3 regions of the Shewanella sp. A32 genome follow, and region 1 is predicted to be linked to each of the others. Evidence: predicted binding sites of a transcription regulator. Region 1 holds the regulator's gene; each other region holds the start of a gene.
The links. Region 1 encodes sigma-54, which starts transcription at its own class of promoters, with help from an activator protein. Its sites were predicted from a motif close to GTTGGCACGNNNNTNGNNT; they were not measured.
Positions count from the first base shown of each region.

Region 2: the regulator sigma-54 is predicted to act here: its motif matches at 1,668-1,686, upstream of pdsR (proteobacterial dedicated sortase system response regulator).
Region 3: the regulator sigma-54 is predicted to act here: its motif matches at 2,332-2,350, upstream of glnA (glutamate--ammonia ligase).

Region 1 covers NZ_JARFTS010000002.1:5,078-9,347, forward strand. The annotation lists gene rapZ (RNase adapter RapZ) at 1-341, opposite strand, end outside; gene ptsN (PTS IIA-like nitrogen regulatory protein PtsN) at 338-781, opposite strand; gene hpf (ribosome hibernation promoting factor) at 781-1,071, opposite strand; gene PY479_RS01925 (RNA polymerase factor sigma-54) at 1,101-2,567, opposite strand; gene lptB (LPS export ABC transporter ATP-binding protein) at 2,660-3,388, opposite strand; gene lptA (lipopolysaccharide transport periplasmic protein LptA) at 3,385-3,918, opposite strand; gene lptC (LPS export ABC transporter periplasmic protein LptC) at 3,905-4,270, opposite strand, start outside.
Region 2 covers NZ_JARFTS010000004.1:129,528-133,797, forward strand. The annotation lists gene pdsS (proteobacterial dedicated sortase system histidine kinase) at 1-899, opposite strand, end outside; gene pdsR (proteobacterial dedicated sortase system response regulator) at 896-1,588, opposite strand; gene pdsO (sortase-associated OmpA-like protein PdsO) at 1,796-2,527, shown strand; gene PY479_RS04995 (marine proteobacterial sortase target protein) at 2,546-4,270, shown strand, end outside.
Region 3 covers NZ_JARFTS010000003.1:46,041-50,310, reverse strand. The annotation lists gene PY479_RS03530 (SDR family oxidoreductase) at 1-75, opposite strand, end outside; gene PY479_RS03525 (hypothetical protein) at 122-277, shown strand; gene PY479_RS03520 (hypothetical protein) at 459-677, shown strand; gene glnA (glutamate--ammonia ligase) at 830-2,239, opposite strand; gene typA (translational GTPase TypA) at 3,002-4,270, shown strand, end outside.

The DNA of each region.
Region 1 (4,270 bases):
TCTTTAAGGGAGATTTTGCTCTTGGATAACGGATGTAGACGTCGGGTTTCACTGTAACGTTTAAGCAGCACCTTATCGGATGCGTTTAAAAAGAAACTGATGACTTCAGTGCCTTGTGGCAGATTTTGTATCTGACTTTCCAGGACTTTTTCCTGGTTAGGCATGTTGCGCACATCGACGCTAATCGCGACCAGTTCGTTACTGCCGCGCAGATTGTCTAACAGACTGCCAATCATGGGGAGTGGCAGGTTATCAACGCAGTAATAGCCCAAGTCTTCCAGCACTCGTAACGCTACAGATTTTCCTGAGCCTGAGCGGCCTGAGACAATGGCCAATTTCATCCGGTGATCACCTGATACAGTTCTTCTTTGGTGGTGGCTTTCCGCAGTTGCTTGAGTATCAGCTTATCACTGAGTTTCTCGGCCATCGCCGACAAAGTACTGAGATGCTGCTGACATTGATCGGCGGGCACTACCAACGCAAACAAGATGTCTACCGGTTGATTATCGATAGCGTCAAAGGGGATCGGTTCGTCGCACTTAATCAGCACGGCGATAGGATCTTTAATGTCCGGCAAGCGACCATGGGGAATGGCAATGCCATTCCCGATACCGGTACTTCCCATTTTCTCTCTGACCAGCAGACTTTCGAAAATGGCTTGGGACGACAGGTTTGGATACTGGGCTGCTGCGAGTTCGCTGATGAGCTCCAATACCTTTTTCTTGCTGCCGGGTGTGGCACATGCGGTACACTCCGGCCGCAGGATGGTACTAAGTTCCATCATGAGTATTTTGTCAGCTTTTCTTTGTATTTAATGACCTGACGATCCAATTTATCAATTAGAGCGTCGATGGCAGCGTACATATCGGTGTGTTCTGCGGTGCCGTGCACCTCTCCACCATTCAGATGTAGCTTGGCTTCGACTCGTTGTATTGCTTTCTCAACATTGAGTACGACGTGCACATTATTGATCTGTTCGAAATGGCGTTCAAGTTTTGCAAATTTACTCTCCACATAGCTGCGCAACGAGTCGGTGATCTCAATATGATGGCCTGCCAGGTTGATTTGCATAGGGTGTCCTCCATAGGGGTACTGTGGAATTACAAACTCTTACGCTGATTCGATGGTGGGATCATCATGGCTTCGCGGTATTTGGCGATGGTTCGGCGTGCCACGTTAATTCCCTGCTCAGCCAGCAACTGTGCCATTTTGCTGTCGCTGAGCGGCTTTTTCTGGTTCTCCGCGGCCACCAGTTTTTTGATAAAGGCGCGGATTGCCGTCGATGAACATTCGCCACCGTCTTCAGTACCGACGTGGCTGGAAAAGAAATATTTTAGCTCAAATATACCGCGTGGCGTATGCATGTATTTCTGCGTTGTCACTCGGGAAATTGTCGATTCGTGCATATCAACGGCTTCGGCAATATCATTGAGCACCATCGGTTTCATGGCTTCTTCGCCATATTCAAAGAATCCCTGCTGAAACTGTACAATGCAGTTAGCCACCTTTAGTAGTGTTTCATTGCGGCTTTCCAGACTCTTGATAAACCATTTGGCTTCTTGCAGGTGTCCGCGGATAAACTGGCTGTCGGATTGGCTCCGCGCACTGCGGGCCATAGCGGCATATTGCTGATTAATACTGAGTTTGGGCATGCAGTCTGGGTTGAGTTCTACCACCCAGCGACCATTTTTCTTCCACACGCTGACATCTGGGATCACGTACTCGTCATCCTGAGGCTGCACTAATAGTCCGGGACGTGGATTAAGCGATTGGATCAAACTAATCGCGTCACGCAGATCTTCTTCTCTCAAACGGGTCTTGCGCATCAGTGTGCGATAATCTTTGGCAGCGATCAGGTCAAGATGCTGTTCCAGCAGCATAATGGCGTTTTCGAGATGCGGGGTGTCATCACTATATTGCGACAGCTGGATCAGCAAACATTCACGCAGATCCCGTGCAGCGACACCGACAGGATCGAAGTGTTGGATGCGTTTCAATACCGCTTCTACTTCTTCTAGCTCGATTTCCGGATTGCCCATAGCATCCAGAATATCCTCCGTGGTTTGCGTCAGATATCCTTGATCATCAATCGCTTCGATAATTGCAGTGGCGATTGCTGCATCAGTTTCTGAGAACGGTGTCAGGTTCTTCTGCCATTCCAGGTGTTCATGCAAACCTTCAGAAGTTTCTCCCTGAAATGGGGTATCGTCATCACGGATAGGACCACTGGACATAGCCGGAGCGGCAGTAAAAACCTCATCCCAGGTAGTATCCATTGGCAGCTCTTCAGGGAGTGCCTGGCTAGTGAGTGCGTCCGAGGTTTCTACCGTCGAACTATCTTCGATATGTTCGCTCGGCTCCGGTGCCTCTAAATTGTTATCGATATCATGATTGCTGTCGGTGCTTTGGTTGTCTTCATTCACTTCGAGCAGCGGGTTTGCTTCTAAGGCTTCTTGAATTTCCTGTTGTAACTCCAGCGACGACAGCTGCAGCAAACGTATTGCCTGCTGCAGTTGAGGTGTCATGGTCAGTTGTTGACCCAGTTTGAGCTGGAGTGACGTTTTCATGTTACCGCTTACCCCTACATCTTATAACTTTATAAAAATTCTAGTAATTACAGACTTTAACGTTTTAAAGCTGTAAGCGCTCCCGGTGTTTACTATAGCTTGAATTGTTCACCCAAGTACACAGCACGGACTTGTTGGTTGTCGAGGATCTCGGCAGGGGTGCCTTCGGCGATCAGTTGTCCGTGGCTGACAATGTATGCATGTTCACAAACATCAAGTGTTTCACGCACGTTATGATCCGTAATCAGCACACCCAGTCCACGTGACCGCAATTGTTCAATAATTTTTTTAATATCAATAACGGAGATGGGGTCTACGCCAGCAAAGGGTTCATCCAACAGAATGAATTTCGGGTCTGCGGCCAAGGCTCTGGCAATCTCGACACGCCGGCGCTCACCTCCCGAAAGTGACATCCCCATGCTGTCGCGAATATGGGTGATGTGAAACTCTTCGAGTAACTGTTCCAGTTGTTCTTCACGGCCATCGCGATCCAGATCTTTTCTGATCTGCAATACTGCCATGATGTTATCGCGAACAGTTAGCTTACGGAAAATACTGGCTTCTTGCGGCAGATAGCCAATACCTTTGCGAGCGCGAAGGTGCATGGGATCCATGGTCAGCTCATCTTGATCGATAAAGATCCGTCCCTTATCGCTCTGGATCAAGCCGACTACCATGTAAAATGTCGTGGTTTTCCCTGCACCATTGGGTCCCAATAATCCCACAATCTGACCTGTTGCAACCGACAGACTGACATCTTTCACGACCATTCTTTTTTTGTAGCTTTTCGCAAGGTTATGGGCGATCAAGGTATTACTCATTGCTGCTCCTGCTGGGGATCCTTTTTGGGTTGCTGCTGGTAGTTGTCAGGCTGGATGACCGTGGTCACACGATCTTCTCCCTGGCCGCTGCTGGAGGCTTGCAACTGCTGGTTTTTAAGGTCATAGACAATTTTTTCTGCAGTGGAAACGCTGCCACCTTGTTCCACCTTTGCTTTACCGATGAGCGTCAGTACGCGTTTATTAATGTTGTAGTGAATTTCATTGGCGCTGGCGTTCGCAATACGGCCATCTTCTAATTTCTGACGAAAGGTGGCCGGTGAACCTTTTGCAATCAATACTCTTTCGCCGTCTTTATCGGAACTGGATGCGTTGACTTCGGCGGCTGTGAGCTTCATTGAACCTTGGGTCACAATCACATGGCCGCTGTACACGACTTGCTTGTTCTTGATATCTGCCGACTGCGCATCAGCGGATATTTCCAGTTGTTGCAGCAGATCTTTATCAACCGCAGCAGCTGAAAGGCTGGTAAGGCACAGCATAGCAGCGAAAATAAGCTTATTTCGTTTCATAGGTTCCTTTTACCTGACTAAGCAGTTTGACCTGCTGAGCGTTGAGATCAGCGTATAGCCCCAGACCTGTGATATTGAAGTCCTGACCATTGATCAGAATATTTTTGTCTGACGTCATAATCATGTTGCTAAGGTTCAGTTCCAGATAACTGGTACTGATAGATTGTATCGGTTCAGTTGGACTGATGGCGTCAATAATAACATCATTTTGCAACACCACCTTGTTGCTGTGTTTATCGAGTTGTCCTTGCAATGCGGTCATGCGCCACTCGGTCTGACCCTTGTCTGGGAATACCCAGTATACCGGATTAGTAAATACTGTCCGGTCATCCTGCTCATAGTGTTCCATGTG
Region 2 (4,270 bases), on a different contig from region 1:
CGTCCATGGGTATCCACTACCCATATACGTGAACTATTATGGCTCATACCTTTGATAATGCTTTCAATTTCTGGCGACGGTACTAACACAGTACCGAGTCGGTCAACACTGTCGGTGGCAGACGTGCCGACAACGGCTTCCAGTTGCCGGGTCTTACGGTTATTCACATCGTGGATGGCAAATCCCAGTTTACTGCCCACCATTTCTAGTGGCATTCGCAGTTCAATATTGTAACCCTGTTCGGTTTTACGCCACTGCCCCTGAATGCGGTTTTCCGGGACAACCGGTGAGGTGAGGGTGGCATCGGCGGGCAATTCATAACTGCTGAGCCAGCCGTCTTTCATATTGGCCACCACATAACGGTGAAAGCTGCCATCCGATGCCTGGGTGGCAATATCCAGATAGTCATTGCGATCAACGGCCAGACTGTTACGACCACGATAGACAACGTGCGGATCGGTGACTTCAAAAAAGCCATAGAGGTAACCGCTGTATTTGCCCACCATATGGCGGAATGACAGTTTCGAGTCGCTGTTTTGTGCCAGAAACAAGCGGTAACCGTCGCCGTATTCCATCGATTTGCTGCGATATTGTTCCCAGTCGTCCAGTTTGCCATCCAGCTGGATCGGGCCTTGTAGCGGATAAGCATAGAGGTCGCGGCCTTTCTCTACCTGTTTTAGAAAGCTTGCCTGCGAGTCAAAGAGCTTGGGGCGTTCATGTAGTGCAGTCGCTAACGCTTGCGTCGTCCCTTCCAGCGTTTTTTCCTGGCCATGACGCAGGTATTTTTCCATTTCCCAGACGTATTGATAACTGAGCCAGGGCAAACCTAATAGAAATAACGACAATACCAGCGTTTTGGTGCGCAGACCGATGGGCGGGTGATAAACCGGCAGCTTCACGCTTGACTATCCCAGCGATAGCCCATGCCGTAGACGGTATCGATGCAGTCGAATTCCGGATCGAGCGCCAGAAACTTCTTGCGAATACGTTTAACGTGAGACGTGATCGTACTGTCATCCACATAAATTTTGGCTTCCTGCATCAGATCGCCCCGGCTGCGCACATGGCCGGGATGCTTTGCCAGCGCGTGTACCATCCAAAATTCAGTCACCGTGAGTTCAATTGGGGCATTCTTCCAGCAAACCTGAATGCGGTTAGCATCTATCGACAAGTGACCGCGTTCCATCAATGATTCGCTTTGAAGGTTGCTGCCCGCTAATTCACTGCGCCGAAACAGTGCGGCTAAGCGTGCCAGCAAATGCGGAAAACTGACATCCTTGCTGAGATAATCATCAGCGCCAAGGCGTAATCCGCAAACCGTATCGAAATCGCTGTCCCGGGCAGTGAGAAATATGATGGGCAAAGCATTAGACATCGCCCGTAATGCCTGGCATAGGGTAAAACCACCATCTATTTCGTGTTCCAGCCCAATATCAATAATCGCCAGATCCGGCAGGCGGGTATTGAATGCGTGCATCGCTTCAGCGCGATTGGCATAACCTTGTACGCTATAGCCCTGATTTTGTAATACGTCCTTATAGTTCTCGCGGATGGCAACTTCATCTTCCACGATAGCGATGCGTTTCATGAGCGCTGAAATCTCGGGTTATGAGTCATTAGCCGTGACTATACAACAATTTGCCCGATAAAAAAGTGCTCACAGGCAAATGCCATTTTGTTGCCACAATTGATCGGCGAACTGCCATTTTTACTCCCTGTGTCCGCCATTTCACCCAGGTTTAATGTCCCCATCGAAAGCACGATGACTTAACACTAACAACAAGGAAACAGTGAAATGAAACAGCACATTATCTCCGCTTTAGTGATCTCTTCTCTGATGGCGATGCCTGTGATGGCACAGGAACAGCAAGACAACCAGACCCCGGCGGCCATTGGCTTTGGTAGTGGTATGGTTTTGGGCGCTGTCGTTGGCGGCCCAGTCGGCGCCATTGTCGGAGCCTTTAGTGGTAGCTTGGTGGGGAAGAGCGTTGGGGATGACAAACACCTCAAAGCACAGCAACAAACATTGGATGAACAAGCTCAACAAATCACTGTGCTTAATCAGAAACAGCAGTCACTGGAGCAATTACAAGCGCAATACACCGAAGCGCAGCGACAACTGAAGACCTTACAGGCAGCACGTGCATCGAAACTGGAGGAACTGACGGTAGGCATGAATGTTCAGTTTCGTACCGGTACTGCAGAGATTGAGCCTCATTTCGCGAAGCAGTTACAAGATATCGCGTTTGCCATGAGTCTTGCACCAGAGCTGACGCTGGATCTGTCCGGTTATGCTGACCGTCGTGGTTCGGCGGAATTCAATCAACAGTTATCCGAACAGCGAGTGCAGGCAGTACGGGAGTTTCTGATCCAGCAAGGGGTGAATGGCGCAAGATTAACCGCGAACGCTTATGGTGCCAGCGCCCCGTTGAACCCAAAAGAAAGCCTAGAAAATGACTTTTTTGACCGTCGGGTGACCTTGCGTCTGCAAAGGCCTGATGCGGCGTTGGCAGCCAATAATCAGTAACGAGTTGAGGAGATACGTATGAAAAAGGATTTCCTTGAGACGGTTGAAGGAGCACATCTTTGCCGTGTTGAAACGGCGGATGTATCGCGGTGCGAGGACAGTCGGGCATTTCTGCCTGACTGGATGTTCAGCCTGATGCAAACCGGTGGTCTGCTGCTGTTAGCCGTGTTGCTGTTTAATCTGTTGACCTCTGTATCAGCCATTGCTTCAACGCAAATGGCTGATGACTTGGTGGCTAACCCCATGTGGCCAGGTTGTGGCACTTTGGAATGGCAAGGTGTCAATGCCGACGTTGCCCCAAACTTGCAAACCGAAGTAAAGATGCAGGTGTCGGGACTGACGAATCGGGTTACCGTCACCCAGCATTATATTAACCATAGTGAACAATGGCTCAATGGCCGTTACCTGTTTCCGTTACCGGAAAATGCGGCAGTGGACAGTTTGCAGATGAAGGTCGGTGAACGGAGGATTGAAGGCCAGATCAAACCCAGGACAGAGGCGCGCCAACTCTATGAGCAAGCAAAGGCGGAAGGGAAACGAGCCAGTTTGCTGAGTCAGCAACGTCCGAATCTGTTTACCACTGATGTGGCCAACTTGGGTCCAGGTGAATCCCTGGAGATCACGTTCAGTTATCAGCAATCACTGACCTATCGTGACGGTCAATTCAGTTTGCGATTTCCAATGACTATCACACCGCGTTATGTCCCGCTATCAATGTTACGCAACGAGGCTCAGCTAACAGATGCGTTATCCCTGCAATCTCCGATGGTCGATAGTGATGCACTACAACGCGAACAAGCGACTGTTAATCGAACCGATATTGCAGTGACGCTCAATGCTGGTGTCCCGTTAGCGGCCATCCGCTCATCCAGTCATCAGATCCAGCAGCAATCGCAGTCTAACGGTCAGGTGGTTATTTCCCTGACAAAGATAATGCCAGCGCGGGATTTTGTCCTGGAATGGCAACCTCAACCGGAGGCGGAGCCAACCGCGGCGTTGTATAGTCAGATGGGGCAGACACATCTTCTGACTCCCCGTGCGGGTAACTCAGTGATGCCAGATAAAAGTCGTTACAGTCTGTTAATGTTGATGCCGCCGGCACAGTCACCAAGCACTGCGCAACCACGTGAGCTGATATTGGTTATCGACACTTCCGGTTCAATGGGGGGGGCCGCCTTGGCGCAGGCGAAAAGTGCCGTGCTCTTTGCCTTATCAAGTCTTAAGCCGCAGGACAATTTCAATATTGTCGCGTTTAACTCAGACGTACAGCCATTGGCGCCAGAAGCACTACCGGTTACTGCAGTTAACCTTGGTCGGGCGCAGCAGTTTGTTCGGTGTCTCGATGCCGATGGCGGTACCGAAATGGCCAAAGCCTTGCGACAAGCATTACCGTTGACCAACGAGGACAATTCTAAAACCGCCAAAGATAAGCGATTACGGCAAGTGATCTTTATGACCGATGGTGCCGTTGCCAATGAAGATGAGCTGTTTGAGATGATCCGTAATCGGCTTGGGGCGAGTCGCTTGTTTACCGTCGGTATTGGCAGTGCGCCCAACAGTCATTTTATGCATCGCGCAGCGGAGTTAGGGCGTGGGACGTTTACCTATATCGGCAATATGCAGGAAGTGGAGCAGAAGACAATTTCACTACTTAGCAAAATTGCGGCACCAGTGTTAACGGATGTGCAGTTGCATTATAGCGATGGCACCGTACCCGACTATTGGCCCGCATCTATTCCGGAC
Region 3 (4,270 bases), on a different contig from region 1:
AAAGTCCGTTTCAATCGCGCCGGGAGCCAACACCTTCACGCGGATTTTTCTCGGTCCCAGTCTCTGTTGGCTCAATACCGCGAATTGGAGGAGCTGCTTTGGCGACGAGAAAGCGAATTAAGTGGCTGCATTCGTGTCGACATGCCGCAAGGTTTTTACCAGACAGCAGCTATTCCCGGCATTACAGCACTTTATGGAACAGCATCCTCAGCTGACGCTGGAAAGCAGCGGTACTGACCGCAAAGTGGATATTGTCGTGAAGGCTTGGATGCGTTGATGCGGGTCGGCAAATTGGAGCAGGATGGCATAGTGGCTAAAAAATTGGCTATCTGCAACGCTATGGCACACCTTATACGCTAAAGGCGTTAGCACGGCACCTGTTGGTGCAGTATGTCACGCTGTTTGGTAATCCGGGAGGCCTTGAATATCTGGACGGCGAAACGTTATAGATATTGCCGATGCCGACACGGCTCTTTGTCAATAACCGTGATGCTGATGTCGCTGCTTGTCGAGGCCACTTAGAAATCATTCAGTCGCCGCTACTCGGTCTCAATCACTATTTAAAAACCGGGGGAATTGACGCAGATATTACCGGATATAACGGTGCCGAGTATGCCCATATATCTGTTATACCCATATCCTCGTCATCTGGCGCAACGGTTAAGGTTGCTCAGTGACAGGCTGATACAACTGCTCTCAGAACGGGAAGGGATAGTGTTGAACGGATAACCGTTAGATGGCATCTAAAATAAGTGCCCCGGGATAAACCCGGGGCTTTATTTTTATACTCCGATGGCTTGACTCATCGGGTTGATTGCAGAGCAATAGCTTACAGGCTGTAGTACAGTTCGAACTCAAGTGGGTGAACTGTGCGGTTGATTTTCTCAGCTTCTGCAGTTTTCAGTGCGATGTATGAATCGATGAAGTCATCAGAGAATACGCCGCCTTTAGTCAAGAACTCACGGTCAGCATCCAGTGCTGCCAGCGCAATATCCAGAGACTCAGCCACTTGTGGGATTGCAGCAGCTTCTTCAGCTGGCAGATCGTACAAGTCTTTGTCCATGGCATCGCCAGGGTGGATCTTGTTCTGGATACCGTCCAGACCAGCCATCATCAGTGCAGAGAACGCCAGATATGGGTTAGCCATTGGATCTGGGAAGCGAGTCTCAATACGACGAGCTTTGGGTGATGGAACTACCGGAATACGGATTGAAGCACTGCGGTTACGTGCTGAGTAAGCCAGCATGACTGGAGCTTCGAAGTGAGGAACCAGACGTTTGTAAGAGTTGGTGCTTGGGTTGGTGAAGGCGTTCAGCGCGCGAGCGTGCTTGATGATACCACCGATGTAGTACAAACAGGTTTCAGACAGACCCGCATACTTGTCACCCGCAAACAGGTTCACACCGTCTTTAGACAGTGACTGGTGCACGTGCATACCTGAACCGTTATCGCCCATGATAGGTTTAGGCATAAAGGTCGCAGTTTTGCCGTAAGCATGCGCCATGTTGTGCACAACATACTTCAGGGTCAGAATTTCGTCTGCTTTAGCCGTCAGAGTGTTAAATCGGGTAGCAATCTCGTTCTGGCCAGCAGTGGCCACTTCGTGGTGGTGAGCTTCAACCACTTGACCCATCTCTTCCAATACCAGACAGGTCGCACTGCGCCAATCCTGTGATGAATCCACTGGTGGCACTGGGAAGTAACCGCCTTTAACGGTAGGACGGTGGCCAGTGTTGCCATCTTCGTATTCGTTAGCAGAACTCCAAGCAGCTTCTTTTGCACCAACTTTGTAGAAGTTGCCTGACATGTCAGAGCCGAAGCGTACATCGTCAAATACAAAGAATTCTGGTTCTGGGCCAATCAGCACTGTGTCAGCAATACCAGTAGACTTCAGATACTCTTCTGCTTTCTTAGCGATAGAACGTGGGTCACGCTCATAGCCTTGCATAGTGGCTGGTTCGAGGATGTCACAACGGATGATTGCGGTGGTTTCTTCGAAGAAAGGATCCAGCACGAAAGTGTTTACGTCTGGCATCAGCACCATGTCTGATTCGTTGATGCCTTTCCAACCTGCAATTGAAGAGCCGTCAAACATTTTACCGTCTTCAAAAAAGTCGGCATCTACCTGGTGTGCAGGCACAGATACGTGTTGTTCTTTACCTTTGGTATCGCAAAAACGCAGATCAACAAATTTTACTTCCAACTCTTGGAGTTGTTTCAGTACCGATTCAACTGACATTCTAAAGCCTCCGGATAGGGTATAGATTCGGCCCTTTGTTTACTTGGTGTAAGTTTAACGACTGGCGTATCTTCAATTTTAAGGCTTTTGAGCAGCCAAAATCGTGCCAGCTTTTTAACACGCTGAAATCAAAGGGCATGTTCGAATATTGGGCGAATAATACAGTCGGTAACGCACAATAGTGGTGCGGAAACGCTATTTTTTGGTGCAATCCATGCTCTAAAATGCTGTTTTAGAGATGTTGAATTTTACGTAAAGCTGGCCACTTATACTGTTATTTCCCTCGGCTAGATTAGAGCGCAATGACCGGTAAATCAACCGTTATCGCACTGTTGTAAAAATCTTAAAATTTCACGGTCGCGCTGTCTAAATCAATGTTTTTATGGATGGTGCCAGCTGACTCTGTGGCTGTATTCGACGACTCAAAAGTGTGATTTCGTTGAGATAAAATAGTGTGTCATGGCTGGCAGAAATCACACGATTAAACATCGTTCAAAATCTGTCCATAAAACCTGTGATCAAGTTAACATTGCCCCAAGTTGGTGATGTGAGTGCTCCGTAAAAATCGTCGAATCGTTTTACCTCAGTTGACCCACGGCATTGTCTGACTGCGACAACGTGAGGCAATTGTATAAATTAATATCAATGACACCTTGCTCAGTGTATAATCGCCGCCTTTTCGCAAGAATTAACGCGTCCGGCGGTGACAAATTCTGCCGCTGGCATGCAGTCCCCGATGCAAACATAGGCTTCACAAGTAAAATGTCGAGTTCACTCAATAAATTAAGAAACATCGCGATTATCGCGCATGTTGACCATGGCAAGACCACTCTGGTGGACAAGCTGCTGTCTCAATCAGGTACATTAGCCTCCCGCGGTGAAGCGGTTGAGCGTGTGATGGACTCAAACGATCTGGAAAAGGAACGTGGTATCACCATTTTGGCGAAGAATACCGCGATTCGCTGGCAGGACTATCGTATCAACATCGTTGATACCCCCGGGCACGCTGACTTCGGTGGTGAAGTAGAACGCGTGTTGTCGATGGTAGACTCAGTATTGCTGCTGGTCGACGCCGTAGATGGCCCGATGCCTCAGACTCGCTTTGTGACAAAGAAGGCATTTGCTCAGGGATTGAAACCTATTGTGGTTATCAACAAAATCGACCGCCCAGGTGCGCGCCCTGATTGGGTGATTGACCAGGTGTTCGACTTGTTTGTGAACTTAGGTGCGACCGATGAGCAATTGGACTTCCCAATTGTTTATACCTCTGCACTGAACGGTTACGCATCTCTGGATCCAGAAACTCATAGCGATGACATGACCCCTTTATTCCAGACCATCATCGACAAAGTATCACCTCCTGATGCAGACGATGAAGGCCCATTCCAGATGCAGATCTCTCAGCTGGATTACAGCTCATACGTTGGGGTTATTGGTGTTGGTCGCATCAAACGCGGTAGCGTTAAAACCAACCAGCAGGTGACTGTGATTGGTGCGGATGGCAAAACCCGTAATGGTAAGGTCGGTCAAGTATTAGGTTATCTTGGTCTGGATCGTAACGAAGTTGCTGAAGCGGATGCTGGTGACATCGTAGCGATTACCGGTTTGGGCGAGCTGAAGATTTCTGACACTGTGTGCGCCACTAATAATGTGGAAGCATTACCAGCGTTGAGTGTTGACGAACCCACCATGACCATGACTTTCCAGGTAAACACTTCACCGTTTGCTGGTAAAGAAGGTAAGTTCATCACTTCTCGTAATATTCTTGAACGTCTGCAGACTGAACTGGTGCATAACGTAGCGCTGCGCGTAGAAGAAACTGACAGCCCGGATCGTTTCAAGGTCTCTGGTCGCGGTGAACTCCACCTGTCTATCCTGATCGAAAACATGCGTCGTGAAGGTTATGAGTTAGCTGTTTCTCGTCCAGAAGTGATCCTTAAAGAGATCGATGGCGTAAAATGCGAGCCTTATGAACAGCTGACCGTGGACGTAGAAGAGCAGCATCAAGGTGCCGTGATTGAAAAGCTGGGT